Regions from separate parts of the Paenibacillus sp. FSL H3-0329 genome, predicted to be linked through region 1. Evidence: a T-box and tRNA genes for the amino acid it is inferred to sense, from the RefSeq annotation. Region 1 holds a T-box; the other regions hold tRNA genes.
The links. The T-box of region 1 lies ahead of NSQ66_RS26715 (glutamine--tRNA ligase/YqeY domain fusion protein). A T-box ahead of a tRNA ligase gene usually reads a tRNA of that ligase, here a tRNA-Gln.
Positions count from the first base shown of each region.

Region 2: it has a tRNA-Gln gene. The T-box ahead of NSQ66_RS26715 (glutamine--tRNA ligase/YqeY domain fusion protein) is inferred to sense a tRNA for this amino acid. The anticodon was not compared.
Region 3: it has a tRNA-Gln gene. The T-box ahead of NSQ66_RS26715 (glutamine--tRNA ligase/YqeY domain fusion protein) is inferred to sense a tRNA for this amino acid. The anticodon was not compared.
Region 4: it has a tRNA-Gln gene. The T-box ahead of NSQ66_RS26715 (glutamine--tRNA ligase/YqeY domain fusion protein) is inferred to sense a tRNA for this amino acid. The anticodon was not compared.

Region 1 covers NZ_CP150150.1:6,053,127-6,057,570, forward strand. The annotation lists gene NSQ66_RS26710 (Nramp family divalent metal transporter) at 1-774, opposite strand, end outside; gene NSQ66_RS26715 (glutamine--tRNA ligase/YqeY domain fusion protein) at 981-2,660, opposite strand; T-box leader at 2,742-3,002, opposite strand; gene NSQ66_RS26720 (SAM-dependent methyltransferase) at 3,048-4,444, opposite strand, start outside.
Region 2 covers NZ_CP150150.1:6,192,247-6,196,690, forward strand. The annotation lists gene NSQ66_RS27300 (transcriptional regulator) at 53-484, shown strand; gene NSQ66_RS27305 (ImmA/IrrE family metallo-endopeptidase) at 513-926, shown strand; tRNA gene NSQ66_RS27310 (tRNA-Pro) at 1,027-1,100, opposite strand; tRNA gene NSQ66_RS27315 (tRNA-Gly) at 1,115-1,188, opposite strand; tRNA gene NSQ66_RS27320 (tRNA-Pro) at 1,200-1,273, opposite strand; tRNA gene NSQ66_RS27325 (tRNA-Arg) at 1,305-1,381, opposite strand; tRNA gene NSQ66_RS27330 (tRNA-Gly) at 1,389-1,463, opposite strand; tRNA gene NSQ66_RS27335 (tRNA-Leu) at 1,470-1,553, opposite strand; tRNA gene NSQ66_RS27340 (tRNA-Lys) at 1,570-1,642, opposite strand; tRNA gene NSQ66_RS27345 (tRNA-Gln) at 1,648-1,722, opposite strand; tRNA gene NSQ66_RS27350 (tRNA-Val) at 1,766-1,841, opposite strand; tRNA gene NSQ66_RS27355 (tRNA-Glu) at 1,882-1,956, opposite strand; tRNA gene NSQ66_RS27360 (tRNA-Thr) at 1,968-2,043, opposite strand; tRNA gene NSQ66_RS27365 (tRNA-Asn) at 2,045-2,120, opposite strand; rRNA gene rrf (5S ribosomal RNA) at 2,127-2,243, opposite strand; rRNA gene NSQ66_RS27375 (23S ribosomal RNA) at 2,317-4,444, opposite strand, start outside.
Region 3 covers NZ_CP150150.1:944,265-948,708, reverse strand. The annotation lists gene katA (catalase KatA) at 1-852, shown strand, start outside; gene NSQ66_RS04140 (sporulation protein Cse60) at 1,004-1,198, opposite strand; gene NSQ66_RS04135 (GreA/GreB family elongation factor) at 1,595-2,050, shown strand; tRNA gene NSQ66_RS04130 (tRNA-Gly) at 2,190-2,260, opposite strand; tRNA gene NSQ66_RS04125 (tRNA-Pro) at 2,273-2,346, opposite strand; tRNA gene NSQ66_RS04120 (tRNA-Arg) at 2,379-2,455, opposite strand; tRNA gene NSQ66_RS04115 (tRNA-Gly) at 2,466-2,540, opposite strand; tRNA gene NSQ66_RS04110 (tRNA-Leu) at 2,548-2,632, opposite strand; tRNA gene NSQ66_RS04105 (tRNA-Lys) at 2,648-2,723, opposite strand; tRNA gene NSQ66_RS04100 (tRNA-Gln) at 2,731-2,805, opposite strand; tRNA gene NSQ66_RS04095 (tRNA-Asp) at 2,822-2,899, opposite strand; tRNA gene NSQ66_RS04090 (tRNA-Met) at 2,925-3,001, opposite strand; tRNA gene NSQ66_RS04085 (tRNA-Met) at 3,073-3,149, opposite strand; tRNA gene NSQ66_RS04080 (tRNA-Val) at 3,165-3,240, opposite strand; tRNA gene NSQ66_RS04075 (tRNA-Glu) at 3,247-3,318, opposite strand; tRNA gene NSQ66_RS04070 (tRNA-Ser) at 3,335-3,427, opposite strand; tRNA gene NSQ66_RS04065 (tRNA-Asn) at 3,433-3,508, opposite strand; tRNA gene NSQ66_RS04060 (tRNA-Ile) at 3,512-3,588, opposite strand; rRNA gene rrf (5S ribosomal RNA) at 3,646-3,762, opposite strand; rRNA gene NSQ66_RS04050 (23S ribosomal RNA) at 3,908-4,444, opposite strand, start outside.
Region 4 covers NZ_CP150150.1:5,932,189-5,936,632, reverse strand. The annotation lists rRNA gene NSQ66_RS26210 (23S ribosomal RNA) at 1-748, shown strand, start outside; tRNA gene NSQ66_RS26205 (tRNA-Asn) at 810-885, shown strand; tRNA gene NSQ66_RS26200 (tRNA-Ser) at 889-981, shown strand; tRNA gene NSQ66_RS26195 (tRNA-Glu) at 1,000-1,074, shown strand; tRNA gene NSQ66_RS26190 (tRNA-Val) at 1,130-1,205, shown strand; tRNA gene NSQ66_RS26185 (tRNA-Met) at 1,223-1,299, shown strand; tRNA gene NSQ66_RS26180 (tRNA-Asp) at 1,325-1,402, shown strand; tRNA gene NSQ66_RS26175 (tRNA-Phe) at 1,413-1,488, shown strand; tRNA gene NSQ66_RS26170 (tRNA-Thr) at 1,517-1,592, shown strand; tRNA gene NSQ66_RS26165 (tRNA-Tyr) at 1,598-1,683, shown strand; tRNA gene NSQ66_RS26160 (tRNA-Trp) at 1,690-1,763, shown strand; tRNA gene NSQ66_RS26155 (tRNA-His) at 1,787-1,862, shown strand; tRNA gene NSQ66_RS26150 (tRNA-His) at 1,906-1,981, shown strand; tRNA gene NSQ66_RS26145 (tRNA-Gln) at 2,000-2,074, shown strand; tRNA gene NSQ66_RS26140 (tRNA-Gly) at 2,081-2,155, shown strand; tRNA gene NSQ66_RS26135 (tRNA-Cys) at 2,166-2,239, shown strand; tRNA gene NSQ66_RS26130 (tRNA-Leu) at 2,254-2,332, shown strand; gene NSQ66_RS26125 (AraC family transcriptional regulator) at 2,470-3,225, opposite strand; gene NSQ66_RS26120 (BMP family ABC transporter substrate-binding protein) at 3,555-4,444, shown strand, end outside.

The DNA.
Region 1 (4,444 bases):
TATAAATTCCAGTTTGAAAATCTGTTTTTTCTCCGATTCATTCACCCCGACGATACGGTTCTGTGTAAGTGATGAATGCAGGTAAATCGCATGTGGCATCACGGTTGCACCTAGAATTCCTGCGGCCAAAAGGATGCTGTCCACCCCTTCAAACTTAGGTGTAAACATGCCTACGGCAACTGCTCCCATATCCGGTTTAGCTACAATAACTTGAAAAGCGAAGGCTAATACGACTATAAGGATCATCGCGGCAATCCCTGCCTCTAGGGAGCGGTATCCCCGGCGTTGCAGCTCTAAGATAGCAAATGAGCCCACCGCAGTAATCAGTGCTGCTGGCAGCATGGGAATATCAAATAAGAGATATAATCCTAATGCCGCCCCGATAAACTCTGCCAGATCCGTAGCTATAATCACCAGTTCACTTTGAATCCATAAGAAGATAGATACACTCTTCGGAAAACGATCATGAGCGATCTCAGGCAAGTTCTTGCCTGTCGCAATCCCCAGCTTGGCGGATAACGCTTGGATTAGTACAGCCATTAGATTAGAGGCTACGATCACCCACAATAAAAGATATCCATATTTGGAGCCTGCCGTAATATTGGTGGCAAAATTACCCGGATCCAGATAAGCAACTGCAGCGATAAAAGCTGGGCCTAGGAAAGGAAGTAATCGTTTAATCCCTTTGATCTCCCCGTTAAGTACGGCTTGTGCTGAAACAGAGTTCTTATGTTGTTTTATATGTGGTTGTTCTACTAAAGTTTGTTCGAGCATTTCAATTCCTCCTCTTGCCCTGAAAAAGTTGTCTATATACACGAAAGTTTCCCCTGTGCAACTTATATTTAAAGTATATGCTTATTTCTGAAAAATGTAAATATGTTTCATATGGAATTTTCATTTGCTTATAATACTTATGACCAATAACAAAAAAAGCTAGACGATGATCAGAAATTACCCGATCTTCGCCTAGCTTAAGCTGCTTATGAATTTTTCTTCCATGTGTCCTTCAGCGGTACTATCCGATTCAGCACCAGCTTATCTGCCGTGGTGTACTTCGTATCCACACAGAAAAATCCATGCCGGATCAATTGAAATTTATCTTCTGGCGTTGCGTTGCCCATCGATGGCTCCAGCAAACAATCCTTCAGGATCGTCAAGGAATCCGGATTAAGATACGCGTCCCAGCGCTCACCGTCTTCTTTAGGACCGTCGTTATCTTTCAGCAGCCGCTCATATAGATGAACATCAGCTTTGATAGCATGATCTGCCGATACCCAGTGAATGGTTGCCTTAACCTTCCGTTCATTAAACCCGCTTCCGCTCTTCGTTCTCGGATCATAGGTGCAGCGAAGCTCTAGGATTTCTCCGGTAACTTCGTCCTTGATTACTTCGTTGCATTTAATGAAATAAGCACCCTTTAGCCTTACCTCGTTCCCCATAGTCAGCCTGTGATAACCTTTTGGCGGCTCCTCCATGAAATCTTCTTGTTCAATATAAAGGGTTCGTGAAAAAGGAACCTCTCTTTCCCCAAGTGACTTATCTTCACTGTTATTCTCAATCGTCAGCCCTTCATTATGATCCTCAGGATAATTAGTAATGACCACTTTTAAAGGCTTAAGAACAGCCATCACACTTGGAACCTTTGCCTTCAAAGCTTGTCTAAGCGCATGCTCTAACATGGCAATATCCACAATGGTGCTATTTCTGACAAATCCAATTTCCTTCACAAAATTCCGGATACTCTCCGGTGTAAAACCTCTTCTGCGTAAACCGCGAAGCGTAGGAAGTCTTGGGTCATCCCAACCGTCCACATAATGGCCTGTAACCAGTTGCCTGATATACCGTTTACTCGTCACAACTCCGGTGATGTTCACCCGTCCAAACTCTCTTTGCTTGGGAGCTTCAGGGGTATCCAGCTCATTCAGTACCCACTCATAGAGCGGCCGATGATCCTTAAATTCAATCGAGCATAAGGAATACGTAATCCCTTCGATAGCATCTTGTATAGGATGGGCAAAATCATACATCGGATAGATACACCATTCGTTACCCGTTCTATAATGCTCCGCATGAATGATTCTGTAAATCACCGGATCACGTAAGTTGATATTAGGTGAGCTCATATCTATTTTAGCCCGCAACACTCTGGCTCCCGTCGGATAATCTCCAGCTTTCATCTCCGTAAATAACCGCAAATTCTCTTCTACAGAACGCTCCCGGAACGGGCTGTTTTTTCCCGGCTCCGTAAGCGTCCCTCTATAGGCTGTCACCTCTTCAGGTGATAAATCACAGACATAAGCCTTTCCTTTTCGGATTAACGTAACTGCGCTATTGTATATTTTCTCAGAATAATCTGATCCATAAAAAATATGGTCCGGTGGATAGCCCATCCATTGAATATCTTCGATGATGGCATTTACATACTCCAAATCCTCTTTTAAAGGATTGGTGTCATCAAAGCGCAAATGGAACTTCCCGCCATACTTTTTCGCAGTCGTATAGTTCGTGTGAATAGCATACGCACTGCCAATATGCAGATACCCGTTAGGCTCAGGTGGAAATCTCGTGCAAATATCTCTACTGTAAGTCCCTGCTCCCAGCTCTTCTTGAATCAATCTGTCGATGTAACTCTCTGCTAATACTTCCGGTTCCTCGTTCATTGGTGTTACCTCCTGTTTATAAGTGATATCCGCCTGCTTAATCTGCAAAATAAAAAGAACCTCACCTCCAAGACTTATGGTCTTGGGGACGAAATTCTCGCGGTACCACCCCAGGTTCATTAATATGTCACCATATTAATCTCATCAAGTACGGCAAAACATCTTACGCAGTGCTTATACTCTAGCTCTATAACAGGAGCTCCCGTCATACCATCCCCTTAGTCCGGTTCCGATATGCCGCTCAGAGGCTTGTTTCGATAAAATCCCCCTTACCCTGTTCTCATCATCCAGGGCTCTCTGTGAAGGAATGATTTCATGTACTCTTCTCGTCATCGCGTTTGATTATTTTGTATAGGATACCAAAAAGATAACCCTATGTAAATGTGCTTATTCCTCGCTCAGCGCCGTTAGAAGCTCCAATACTACTTCATTGTCAGGCTCTGCAGCCAAAGCTCTACGCGCGTATTCCAATGCAGCAGCTTCAGCTCCTAGCTCGTAGTTACAAATTGCCATGCTATAAAGCACTGATGCTAATGGTTCTTCCGTATTGGCATGCATAGAGCGTTCTAAGTAAACCAATGCTTCCGCGAATTTATCCATTTCATACAGCAGTAAGCCAGCATCTAGCGACAGGTCATAACTCTGTTCCATCGGATAATAGCCAGTCCACATCAACTGTATTCCTCGCTGTAAATCCAGCATTTCTTCATCACTGGCACTGGGCAGTAGCTCCGAAATCTGTTCAGCACTATGGATAAACCATTCAGCATCATACCCACCCAAACGCCAAAAGGCCAAAATTTGCTGCAGCCCCATCGTATCTAATTGCTGATCCATCCATTCCTTCATACTAAAGAAATCATCGGGACCAAAACGTTCTATAAACCGCTTGTAACCCAGCCGAGTATTTGTATAGCTCAACGGAGTTGGAAGCATAAGAATACAGCCGATGTTCAGGTTTTTATAGTGATGACTGGTGAATATTGAATGCGCCCCTTTTTGTTTCAGCACATGTTCTATCGCATGATAATTCGCAGTCAAAGAGAAGCTTCCGTGATGAATCAGCAATGGAGGTTCTGCAAATTCCCAGTTCTCTAAGCGATGGTCTCCCTTATCCGCTGTAAGCAGCACGATTCCCTCTGTAGAGAGCCGCGCAAGCCGCTCCAGACAAGTGAGCCCCACCACCGGAAAGAGTATATGTGAATCCTCCAGCTTCTGCTGATAAAGCGCTATAACGTCATGATAGGGATAAGTCTCCTCTTCATAACTAGCCGCACGCCGATAATGGTACTGCGGGATGATTTTGCCGAGCGCATCGGAGGGGTTATCCGGATCAACTTCCGCCGAATACTGGATCGAAACCTCACATTCATATATTTTTCCTTCATCCACATAAATTAATTCTTGCGGAATGCTGTCAAAAAAATAATTTGCCACAATCACCAATGGCTGCTGTAAATCACCCGGCCGAATGTTGAGCTTAGCGTGTACTAAATGTAGTTCTACATCCTGCACAGCATCAAAACGTGCGAAGTCCAAAATACCCTGCTTCACGTAAGGAAGTAGGCTCGGGTGCTGCTGCCAACTGGATATATTTTTGGAAGGCAAATCGCTCATCACATAACGAAAAGGAGGTAGAGGAATATCTGCGTAGTCTACGATTTCACACAACTTTTTAAGCACATGGAACGCTAACCGGCCTGCTCCCGCTCCAAGTTCTAGAATCGTAACGGTCTCTGAGAGATGCCCTTGTCCAGCCCGGTCTTGCAGGAATCCAAAGATCA
Region 2 (4,444 bases), 140 kb from region 1:
AAATGGCTTATATTATTATCATAAGGTTACAGCCAATAAGGAGTGAGTTGAGATGAAACAGGAATTCGGGGATTATATGAAGCATCTTCGGGAAACAAAGGGACTCACCATTAATCAATTAGCAGCAGCAGCCGGAATTAGCGGTTCGCAAATTTCCCGGATTGAGAATGGATTAAGAGGGGTTCCTAAACCAACCACGTTACGCAAAATTGCTGAGGCCACTGGCGTCCCCTACGAGGAGCTAATGGATCAGGCAGGGTATTTGCAGGACCAGACTCTTTCAAGCGATGAGGCTGTCCCAGATTGGGCCACAAGCAAAGATAAAAGAGACTTTCGAAAAATGCTAGAGGATGATGGAGAGCTGATGTTTGACGGAATTCCATTAGACAAAGAAGATAAACAGAGGATAAAAGATGTACTAACCGGATTGTTCTGGGAAGCCAAACAGATGAATAAGAGAAAAAAATCCAAAGACACTAAATAACTATACTAACATGCTGCAGGTGAAGAACATGGATGAACTGATCAATAGTCTGATTAAAAAATATAAAACCAACTGCCCGTTCGAGCTTGCCGCAGCACTAGGCATTCAAATTCGTTTCATGAATCTGGGGACTGGCACAAAGGGATTATATTATCGAAAATTAAGAAGAAGGTTTATCGTCATTCATAATGAGTTGCCTGTAGAATGGCAGCGCTTCGTTTGTGCGCATGAATTAGGACATGATCGGCTTCACAAGGGGATCAATCGCTTTTTTCTGGAGGAAAGCTCCTATTTCTCTCCTGGGAAGCTTGAACGTCAAGCTAATGTATTTGCTGTAAAATTATTATCTTCAGGCAGAAGCCCCGAACAAGAGGAATCATGGAGAAACTATTATCTACGGATTGGAATTCCACCGGAAGTCCGATTTTTTTTGGAGGAATAATAGAACATACGTTCTTATGATGTATTTATATGTATATTCAATACATAACAAAAAAGCCCTTACCGAAGTAAGAGCTTTTGAGCAGCGATTAAGCTGAGTATCGGGATGACACGATTTGAACATGCGACCCCCTGGTCCCAAACCAGGTGCTCTACCAAGCTGAGCTACATCCCGTTACTATAAAATTATGGAGCGGGTGATGGGAATCGAACCCACGCTATCAGCTTGGAAGGCTGAAGTTCTACCATTGAACTACACCCGCAAAGGTGAAAATCGGGATGACACGATTTGAACATGCGACCCCCTGGTCCCAAACCAGGTGCTCTACCAAGCTGAGCTACATCCCGTTATAAATACTATAATTGCTTAATAATAAAATGGCGCGCCCTGAGAGATTCGAACTCCCGGCCTTTTGATTCGTAGTCAAACGCTCTATCCAGCTGAGCTAAGGGCGCAAAATTATGGAGCGGACGACGGGAATCGAACCCGCGACCCTCGCCTTGGCAAGGCGATGCTCTACCGCTGAGCCACGTCCGCAATAAGTGGTGCGCGTGAAGGGACTTGAACCCCCACGTCGTGAAACGCCAGATCCTAAGTCTGGTGCGTCTGCCATTCCGCCACACGCGCATGATAATAATAAAAGTGAGCCATGAAGGACTCGAACCTTCGACACCCTGATTAAAAGTCAGGTGCTCTACCAACTGAGCTAATGGCTCGCACTTGGCTGGGGATATAGGATTCGAACCTATGAGTGACGGAGTCAAAGTCCGTTGCCTTACCGCTTGGCTAATCCCCATTGATGGTACCTCTATGTTGCCCATAATCTCTTAGAAAGATTATGGTGGAGGCTGAGGGGATCGAACCCCCGACCCTCTGCTTGTAAGGCAGATGCTCTCCCAGCTGAGCTAAGCCTCCATATCTATGGGACCCTCTAAGGGTAAGTACAAGTAAAAGTTGGTGACCCGTATGGGATTCGAACCCATGTTACCTCCGTGAAAGGGAGGTGTCTTAACCCCTTGACCAACGGGCCTTGCAAATCTGTGGAGCTCTCAACCGGATTCGAACCGGTGACCTCTTCCTTACCATGGAAGCACTCTACCTGCTGAGCTATGAGAGCATGGCTCCCCGAACAGGACTCGAACCTGTGACAACTCGATTAACAGTCGAGTGCTCTACCAACTGAGCTATCAGGGAATATCCGCTTGGCAACGTCCTACTCTCCCAGGACCCTTCGGTCCAAGTACCATCGGCGCTGGAGGGCTTAACGGTCGTGTTCGGGATGGGTACGTGTGGAACCCCTCCGCTATCGCCACCAAACGGGCATTTACAGCGTAAATGCTCAGGCTTGATGCCTGAAAACTGAATCCGAAACGAATCTGCATTCTACGTATAGGATAAGCCCTCGACCGATTAGTATTGGTCAGCTCCATGCATTACTGCACTTCCACCTCCAACCTATCTACCTCGTCGTCTTCAAGGGGTCTTACTAATTGGGAAATCTCATCTTGAGGGGGGCTTCACGCTTAGATGCTTTCAGCGCTTATCCCGTCCGTACGTAGCTACCCAGCCATGCTCCTGGCGGAACAACTGGTGCACCAGCGGTACGTCCATCCCGGTCCTCTCGTACTAAGGACAGCTCCTCTCAAATTTCCTGCGCCCACGACAGATAGGGACCGAACTGTCTCACGACGTTCTGAACCCAGCTCGCGTACCGCTTTAATGGGCGAACAGCCCAACCCTTGGGACCTACTTCAGCCCCAGGATGCGATGAGCCGACATCGAGGTGCCAAACCTCCCCGTCGATGTGGACTCTTGGGGGAGATAAGCCTGTTATCCCCAGGGTAGCTTTTATCCGTTGAGCGATGGCCCTTCCATGCGGTACCACCGGATCACTAAGTCCGACTTTCGTCCCTGCTCGACTTGTAGGTCTCGCAGTCAAGCTCCCTTATGCCTTTGCACTCTGCGAATGATTTCCAACCATTCTGAGGGAACCTTGGAACGCCTCCGTTACTCTTTAGGAGGCGACCGCCCCAGTCAAACTGCCCGCCTGACACGGTCCCCGTACCCGATAAGGGTACTAGGTTAGAACCTAGATACGATCAGGGTGGTATCCCAACGGCGCCTCCACCGAAGCTTGCGCTCCGATTTCTACGGCTCCCACCTATCCTGTACAGATCGTACCCAAATTCAATATCAAGCTGCAGTAAAGCTCCATGGGGTCTTTCCGTCTTGTCGCGGGTAACCTGCATCTTCACAGGTATTAAAATTTCACCGGATCTCTCGTTGAGACAGCGCCCAAGTCGTTACGCCATTCGTGCGGGTCAGAATTTACCTGACAAGGAATTTCGCTACCTTAGGACCGTTATAGTTACGGCCGCCGTTTACTGGGGCTTCGGTTCATAGCTTCGGGTTACCCCTAACCACTCCCCTTAACCTTCCAGCACCGGGCAGGCGTCAGCCCGTATACTTCGCCTTGCGGCTTCGCACAGACCTGTGTTTTTGCTAAACAGTCGCTTGGGCCTTTTCACTGCGGCCCCCTCGTGCTATTCACACTACCGGGGCACCCCTTCTCCCGAAGTTACGGGGTCATTTTGCCGAGTTCCTTAACGAGAGTTCTTCCGCGCGCCTTAGAATTCTCTTCTCGCCTACCTGTGTCGGTTTGCGGTACGGGCACCTTCTCCTGGCTAGAGGCTTTTCTTGGCAGTGTGAGATCATGACCTTCGCTACTATAATTTTCGCTCCCCATCACAGCCCAGCCTTATCGATGTGCGGATTTGCCTACACATCAGCCTCACTGCTTAGACGGACATCCATCAGTCCGCGTCACTACCCTCCTGCGTCACCCCATCGCTCATAGCGGATTACGGTGGTACAGTAATTTCAAACTGTTGTCCTTCGACTACGCCTTTCGGCCTCGCCTTAGGTCCCGACTTACCCTGAGCGGACGAGCCTTCCTCAGGAAACCTTGGGCTTTCGGCGGATCAGATTCTCACTGATCTTTTCGTTACTCATACCGGCATTCTCACTTGTGTAGTGTCCAGCGCTCTTTTCAGTACACCTTCAACCCCTACACAACGCTCCCCTACCCCAGATACATACGTATCTAGCCATAGCTTCGGTGGTGTGTTTAGCCCCGTTACATTTTCGGCGCAGAGTCACTCGACCAGTGAGCTATTACGCACTCTTTCAATGGTGGCTGCTTCTAAGCCAACATCCTGGTTGTCTGTGCAACTCCACATCCTTTCCCACTTAACACACACTTGGGGACCTTAGCTGATGGTCTGGGCTGTTTCCCTTTTGACAATGGATCTTAGCACTCACTGTCTGACTCCCGGCAATAAGTATATGGCATTCGGAGTTTGACTGAGCTTGGTAATCCTTGCGGACCCCGCACCCAATCAGTGCTCTACCTCCACTACTCTTATACCGAGGCTAGCCCTAAAGCTATTTCGGGGAGAACCAGCTATCTCCGAGTTCGATTGGAATTTCTCCGCTACCCCCACCTCATCCCCGCACTT
Region 3 (4,444 bases), 1.8 Mb from region 1:
TGGGTAAATGCCGAGGGTAATACAGTCTGGGTGAAATACCATTTCAAAACAGAACAAGGCATTAAGAATCTAGATGCAGACCTTGCTTCCAAAATCGCTGGGGAAAACCCGGATTATCATACAGAAGACTTGTTCAATGCTATTGATAAAGGAGATTTCCCTGCTTGGAAGCTCTACGTGCAAATTATGCCGATCGAGGATGCGAAGACTTACCGTTTTGATCCATTTGATGTAACAAAGGTCTGGTCACAAAAAGATTATCCGTTAATCGAGGTTGGCCGTATGGTATTGGATCGCAATCCGGAGAACTACTTCGCTGAAGTAGAACAAGTCACATTCTCTCCCGGCTCTTTCGTTCCTGGTATTGAAGCTTCGCCGGATAAATTGCTACAAGGCCGTCTGTTCGCGTATGGTGATGCACACCGCCACCGGGTTGGCCCTAACCACAACAGCCTGCCTATCAACCGTCCAAAAGTAGAAGTGAAGAACTATCAACGTGATGGTGGCATGGCCTTGGGCAACAATGGCGGTTCCGGAGCCTATTACGAGCCTAACAGCTTAGGGGGACCAAAAGAATCACCGCAGCATAAAACATCGCCGTTCGAAGTCTCCGGATATGCGGATAGTGTCGCCTACAATAGTGACGATCACTATACACAACCAGGTGACTTGTACCGTCTAATGTCTGAAGAAGAACGTACCCGTCTAGTTCAAAACATCGTTGGCGCTATGACTCCCGTTGAAAGTAACGATATCAAACGCCGCCAGATTGATCATTTCTTTAAGGCTGATCCAGACTTGGGACAGCGTATCGCATCCGGTTTGGGTCTATCCGTACCAGACGGAATGTAAGACTGTAAATGCACTTATAAACTAAAGAGGACCTTTGCCCGTAGATGGGAAAGGTCCTCTTTTTACTAATTAGCTGAAAACATAATAAATGATGACAATCACAACGCACAGCGTAGAGACAATGGATAGACATGAAAAAAACGTGTTCCAGTTATTGCCTTTCATTTGTCTTATACACGACCAGTATAGTGGTTCTTTGGTGCTCTGCCCCATCACGTGATGATTTAACTACCGAACCGTAACAGATATTCACAATCTGTTCCTCCCGTAGTCCTGCCAGGAACTCATTAGCTTTATTCTCTGCATAAGAATTATCAGCATCTACAAACTCTTTAACTTGAATCATCCTGATCTCCTCCTTTAATAAATTAAGTAGTTATTTTATAGTTCTGGAATCTATATGTGAACTCAACGAAATGTACATGGCGTATCACTCCCCAGGTAACAATTAATGTAAAAATATCTTCAAAATACAGTATAGGCATTTCGCAGTTTTCTACGAAATGCCTATGCATCAGCCTATCATAGCACCCAAGTATGTAATAGTCAAAGGTTTTCATTACAATATTTAGAAGGTTTTAATTCCCCTTTTAAAATGGATTGGATTTACAAATAGAAGCTGGTATACTGATCAGAAGGTCTCCATTGGGGGACCTCTATTTGTATAGGAGGGATTTTAAGATGGCAACACACCATAACAAGTTTACAAGGAATGTGCTACTTAGAGGGGGTGAAATCTACTATGAACCATAGTCTTATCTATGAAGGCTCACGGACACAGCTGCTTCAGCAGCTTATTTATTTTGATGAGGAAAAAATCGCATTTCTAAATCAATACTTTCCGGTACGAAGCAAGGATAGAAGCAATGCTGAAACGCTGTTGTCCCGTTATTGCTCCGAGCTGGAACAATTACTAACTGAGTTTAATGGTGAAGATTTAAATTCTCAGGTCTTTATCGGAAGCCAGTTGCAGCTTCGTTACTTGGACGATAATACTACAGATATCTATACCATCGTATTTCCTAACCAAGCAGAACCTAACGATAACAAGATTTCTATGTTGTCACCTATAGGCATGCAGTTGCTGCTGGCTGAGCTCGGCAGTACTTGTCAGCTAGCGATTCCTTCAGGTCAACTAGAGGTGAAGATCGAAAGTATTAAGTTCGTGAATAATGGTGAGGTAGGCGTTCTTATATAAGGACGATCCCTTATAAACCCACTACAGCAGCGTCCCTTTCCTATATTAAGGAGGGGGGCGTTTCTATTATTTAAGTCTCCGTAAGATATGTCCAATCAAAAAAACACCCGCCTAATACCGGCAGGTGTTTCTCATTATAAGCGGGTGATGGGAATCGAACCCACGCTATCAGCTTGGAAGGCTGAAGTTCTACCATTGAACTACACCCGCAAAGGTATAAAATCGGGATGACACGATTTGAACATGCGACCCCCTGGTCCCAAACCAGGTGCTCTACCAAGCTGAGCTACATCCCGTTAACAATACTATAACTGCTTAGTAATAAAAATGGCGCGCCCTGAGAGATTCGAACTCCCGGCCTTTTGATTCGTAGTCAAACGCTCTATCCAGCTGAGCTAAGGGCGCAAAATCTATATGGAGCGGACGACGGGAATCGAACCCGCGACCCTCGCCTTGGCAAGGCGATGCTCTACCGCTGAGCCACGTCCGCAAAAACATGGTGCGCGTGAAGGGACTCGAACCCCCACGTCGTGAAACGCCAGATCCTAAGTCTGGTGCGTCTGCCAATTCCGCCACACGCGCACACTTTAAAGAAAATGGTGAGCCATGAAGGACTCGAACCTTCGACACCCTGATTAAAAGTCAGGTGCTCTACCAACTGAGCTAATGGCTCTCATAAATGGCTGGGGATATAGGATTTGAACCTATGCATGACGGAGTCAAAGTCCGTTGCCTTACCGCTTGGCTAATCCCCAATAATAATTAACTAAATGGCGGAACCGACGGGATTCGAACCCGCGATCTCCTGCGTGACAGGCAGGCATGTTAGGCCAACTACACCACGGTTCCATAGACATAATGCATAAGTGTAAATTGGTTGCGGGGGCAGGATTTGAACCTGCGGCCTTCGGGTTATGAGCCCGACGAGCTACCGGGCTGCTCCACCCCGCGTCATTAATAAGTATATACTATTCATTTTCACCATACCAGCTTATCCCTAAACATAATGTATAAGAGTAAATTGGTTGCGGGGGCAGGACTTGAACCTGCGACCTTCGGGTTATGAGCCCGACGAGCTACCGGGCTGCTCCACCCCGCGTCAGTGAAAATAATATGGTGGAGGCTGAGGGGATCGAACCCCCGACCCTCTGCTTGTAAGGCAGATGCTCTCCCAGCTGAGCTAAGCCTCCATGATATGACCCGTATGGGATTCGAACCCATGTTACCTCCGTGAAAGGGAGGTGTCTTAACCCCTTGACCAACGGGCCATGCTAATAATTTTTATGGCGGAGAGAGAGGGATTCGAACCCTCGAGACGCTTGTGGCGCCTACACGATTTCCAATCGTGCTCCTTCGGCCAAACTCGGACACCTCTCCATAAATGGCTCCCCGAACAGGACTCGAACCTGTGACAACTCGATTAACAGTCGAGTGCTCTACCAACTGAGCTATCAGGGAATATGGTGGGCCTTAGTGGACTCGAACCACCGACCTCACCCTTATCAGGGGTGCGCTCTAACCAGCTGAGCTAAAGGCCCTTCTAAGACATATTAATATTAAGGGCAAAAAAAATACCACGGGTAATGTGGTTGTCCGCTTGGCGGCGTCCTACTCTCCCAGGACCCTTCGGTCCAAGTACCATCGGCGCTGGAGGGCTTAACGGTCGTGTTCGGGATGGGTACGTGTGGAACCCCTCCGCTATCGCCACCAAACGGGCATTTACAGCGTAAATGCTCAGGCTTAATCGCCTGAAAACTGAATCCGAATTGAATTTGCGTCGCCCGTCATCTCTTCGGGGCCCCCGGAAAGTATTCGGAATTAGCTTCGCAGCCTTTTCTTCACTTTTTGGGGTATTTTTAGGATAAGCCCTCGACCGATTAGTATTGGTCAGCTCCATGCATTACTGCACTTCCACCTCCAACCTATCTACCTCGTCGTCTTCAAGGGGTCTTACTAATTGGGAAATCTCATCTTGAGGGGGGCTTCACGCTTAGATGCTTTCAGCGCTTATCCCGTCCGTACGTAGCTACCCAGCCATGCTCCTGGCGGAACAACTGGTGCACCAGCGGTACGTCCATCCCGGTCCTCTCGTACTAAGGACAGCTCCTCTCAAATTTCCTGCGCCCACGACAGATAGGGACCGAACTGTCTCACGACGTTCTGAACCCAGCTCGCGTACCGCTTTAATGGGCGAACAGCCCAACCCTTGGGACCTACTTCAGCCCCAGGATGCGATGAGCCGACATCGAGGTGCCAAACCTCCCCGTCGATGTGGACTCTTGGGGGAGATAAGCCTGTTATCCCCAGGGTAGCTTTTATCCGTTGAGCGATGGCCCTTCCATGCGGTACCACCGGATCACTAAGTCCGACTTTCGTCCCTGCTCGACTTGTAGG
Region 4 (4,444 bases), 120 kb from region 1:
GCAAGCTTCGGTGGAGGCGCCGTTGGGATACCACCCTGATCGTATCTAGGTTCTAACCTAGTACCCTTACCGGGTACGGGGACCGTGTCAGGCGGGCAGTTTGACTGGGGCGGTCGCCTCCTAAAGAGTAACGGAGGCGTTCCAAGGTTCCCTCAGAATGGTTGGAAATCATTCGCAGAGTGCAAAGGCATAAGGGAGCTTGACTGCGAGACCTACAAGTCGAGCAGGGACGAAAGTCGGACTTAGTGATCCGGTGGTACCGCATGGAAGGGCCATCGCTCAACGGATAAAAGCTACCCTGGGGATAACAGGCTTATCTCCCCCAAGAGTCCACATCGACGGGGAGGTTTGGCACCTCGATGTCGGCTCATCGCATCCTGGGGCTGAAGTAGGTCCCAAGGGTTGGGCTGTTCGCCCATTAAAGCGGTACGCGAGCTGGGTTCAGAACGTCGTGAGACAGTTCGGTCCCTATCTGTCGTGGGCGCAGGAAATTTGAGAGGAGCTGTCCTTAGTACGAGAGGACCGGGATGGACGTACCGCTGGTGCACCAGTTGTTCCGCCAGGAGCATGGCTGGGTAGCTACGTACGGACGGGATAAGCGCTGAAAGCATCTAAGCGTGAAGCCCCCCTCAAGATGAGATTTCCCAATTAGTAAGACCCCTTGAAGACGACGAGGTAGATAGGTTGGAGGTGGAAGTGCAGCAATGCATGGAGCTGACCAATACTAATCGGTCGAGGGCTTATCCTATACTTAGAATGCAGATTCGTTTCGGATTCAGTTTTCAGGCGATTAAGCCTGGTATGAATATTCCCTGATAGCTCAGTTGGTAGAGCACTCGACTGTTAATCGAGTTGTCACAGGTTCGAGTCCTGTTCGGGGAGCCATATGGAGAGGTGTCCGAGTTTGGCCGAAGGAGCACGATTGGAAATCGTGTAGGCGCCACAAGCGTCTCGAGGGTTCGAATCCCTCTCTCTCCGCCACAAATTTTTAATTAGTATGGCCCGTTGGTCAAGGGGTTAAGACACCTCCCTTTCACGGAGGTAACATGGGTTCGAATCCCATACGGGTCACCAAATTTTCACTTGATTTATCCTAGTGGACTTTGGTACAATAACAATTGTTGTTTATGGAGGCTTAGCTCAGCTGGGAGAGCATCTGCCTTACAAGCAGAGGGTCGGGGGTTCGATCCCCTCAGCCTCCACCATAACATATTTTTACTGACGCGGGGTGGAGCAGCCCGGTAGCTCGTCGGGCTCATAACCCGAAGGCCGCAGGTTCAAATCCTGCCCCCGCAACCAATTAACTTAAGCAATTATATCTTTTGGAACCGTGGTGTAGTTGGCCTAACATGCCTGCCTGTCACGCAGGAGATCGCGGGTTCGAATCCCGTCGGTTCCGCCATTTTCATCATGGCTCGGTAGCTCAGTCGGTAGAGCAGAGGACTGAAAATCCTCGTGTCGGCGGTTCGATTCCGTCCCGAGCCACCATTTATCATCACAAAAGAATGAGTGCCATGCCGGTGTAGCTCAATTGGTAGAGCAACTGACTTGTAATCAGTAGGTTGGGGGTTCAAGTCCTCTCGCCGGCACCATCCTTGGAGGATTAGCGAAGTGGCCAAACGCATCAGACTGTAAATCTGCTCACGTAAGTGTTCGGTGGTTCGAATCCATCATCCTCCACCAGTTTTTAGGGGCATAGTTTAAAGGTAGAACAACGGTCTCCAAAACCGTTGGTGTGGGTTCAATTCCTGCTGCCCCTGCCAAGTTTTTTCTAAAGTTTAATATGGCGGCCGTGGCGAAGGGGTTAACGCACCGGATTGTGGTTCCGGCATTCGTGGGTTCGAGACCCATCGGCCGCCCCATTTTCTTTAAAATGAATAATGGCGACAATATCAACTTAATATGGCGACTGTGGCGAAGGGGTTAACGCACCGGATTGTGGTTCCGGCATTCGTGGGTTCGAGACCCATCAGTCGCCCCATTTACTTTAAAATGTTATTGGGGATTAGCCAAGCGGTAAGGCAACGGACTTTGACTCCGTCACTCATAGGTTCGAATCCTATATCCCCAGCCATTTTATGCGGACGTGGCTCAGCGGTAGAGCATCGCCTTGCCAAGGCGAGGGTCGCGGGTTCGATTCCCGTCGTCCGCTCCAAAATTTACATGGCGCCATAGCCAAGTGGTAAGGCAAAGCTCTGCAAAAGCTTTATCCCCAGTTCAAATCTGGGTGGCGCCTCCATTTAGTTCATATGTGCCGGCGTGGCGGAATGGCAGACGCGCTCGACTCAAAATCGAGTGGGAAACCGTGGAGGTTCGAGTCCTCTCGCCGGTATCTTAAAAAGGTTAGTAAGATTGCTTTTATAAGCAATCTTACTAACCTTTTTTCTTTATGTTCTTAGTTTTACAGGATTAAGCCGTTGAATAGAGGAGTTTCTCTATTTCAACGGCTTTTTTTAATCTGATTAGTGATTAACCTGATTGATTATTAATGCGGAATGCTCGCGGGGTATGACCTATTTCTCGTTTAAACATATTGCAGAATTGGGCATCGTTCACAAAACCTGCAGCAGCAGATACTTCAGAGATTTGCATCTGAGTATGACGTAATAGAGATTTTGCATACTCCAGGCGTTTTAACAGCAAATACCGCAGGGGTGAGGACCCGAAACGTTCTTTAAATAGATGGCGAAAACGATCGTAGCTATATCCGGACATTTCTGATAGTGTTTCGACGGACAATTTATGGCGATAATGCTCATTCATATAATTAAGGACATATTGTACTCGATCTTCTGTTGGGGATTGATATCCAGAGGCACTAAGAAGCCTCATAAGATGGACGGTAATCTCGCTCATTTGTAGGTTTAGAAGCTCAGAGAATCCGTCTTGCTTACGTGTAAACTCTGCTTTCATTCGCAGCAGGATTTGAAGAACGGTCTGATCTTTATCATCTTCATATACGCCGAGCAGATTACTCATATTAGGGTGTACCGAGTGGAAGCCTACAAATAATACATTTGCATCCTCACGGTGGTGCTCGTCATGTTTATGATTGGGTGGCACAAGCGCGAAAGAAGAGGAGCGAAAATGGTAACTTCGTGGGCCAACATTGGTTGTCCCTACCCCCTGTAAATAATAGACCAGTTCGTAGCATTCATGCTGGTGTGGAGGGATATAAGTATTTAGCTCATGTGTGGCACTTACAATATATAGAACACGATCCATGATGATCCTCCAATACTTATGTTTTAGCCGAATCGTACAAAACTATGACCGAAATCATATAATTATTTTTAATAATATTTGTTATGATCGTATCAATAAATCCGAAAGTTCGCAACCTGACTGGCCATCTCGTTCGGAAATAAAGCGGATTATTAATAATAATGGTATTTTTATTGCTATTTTTGAGCCTAAACGTTAAATTTATTACTTTTAATGATACTTTATTTGGAAAAAAGAGAATTTCCATTTGAACCGTGAATTATACAATGGGTGAAGATGGGGATTCTGCCGGATTACTAACCAACTAAAATTAGGGGTGGAATAGAGTAATGAATAAAAAAGTTCTTTCTTTGTTGTTATTAATGGTGATGGTTCTGGTCACAGCATGTGGGAATAACACGTCCAATAACGGTTCTTCTGCGAATACTGGATCAAACGCTGCTGAGGGTGGAGAAAAAGGTTCAGGGGATAAACTCAAGGTTGTATTGCTGATTCCGGGGACACTTGGGGATAAATCATTTTTTGATTCCGCTAATAACGGCTTGCAAAAGGTTAAGAATGAACTAGGTGCAGTAACAAAGGTTGTTGAAATGGGCGTTGATAAAACGAAATGGGAGCCTACATTTAACGATATCGCTTCCGAGGATTGGGATGTAATTATTTCTGGCGGTTCTGAAATTACAGAGATGTTTAATGCAACGGCAGAATTGTATCCAGACAAAAAATTCATTAATTATGATACCGACATCGATGAAGCACCAGATAACATGTACAACATGTCTTATGCGACAAATGAAGTATCTTTCTTGGCAGGTGCCGTAGCAGCATTAGCTACACAATCGGATATGCCGAATGCTACCCCTGAGAATGTGATTGGGTTTGTGGGCGGTATGGATATTCCGGGGATTAATGCTTTCTTGGTCGGCTACATTCAAGGTGCTCAGTATGTTGATCCTGATGTAAAAGTGGCTGTGTCGTACGCTGGTGATTTTGTTAACCCGGCAAAAGGTAAGGAACTGTCTCTAATTCAATATAACTCCGGTGTGGATGTTATTTTTAACGTGGCTGGGGGTACAGGTCTTGGGATCTTTGACGCAGCTAAAGAGAAGAAAAAATATGCAATCGGTGTAGACTCCGATCAGGCAATGTTGATTAACGATACGGATAGTGAAAAAGCAAATCTAATCGTTACTTCATCTATTAAAAAGATTGATACGGC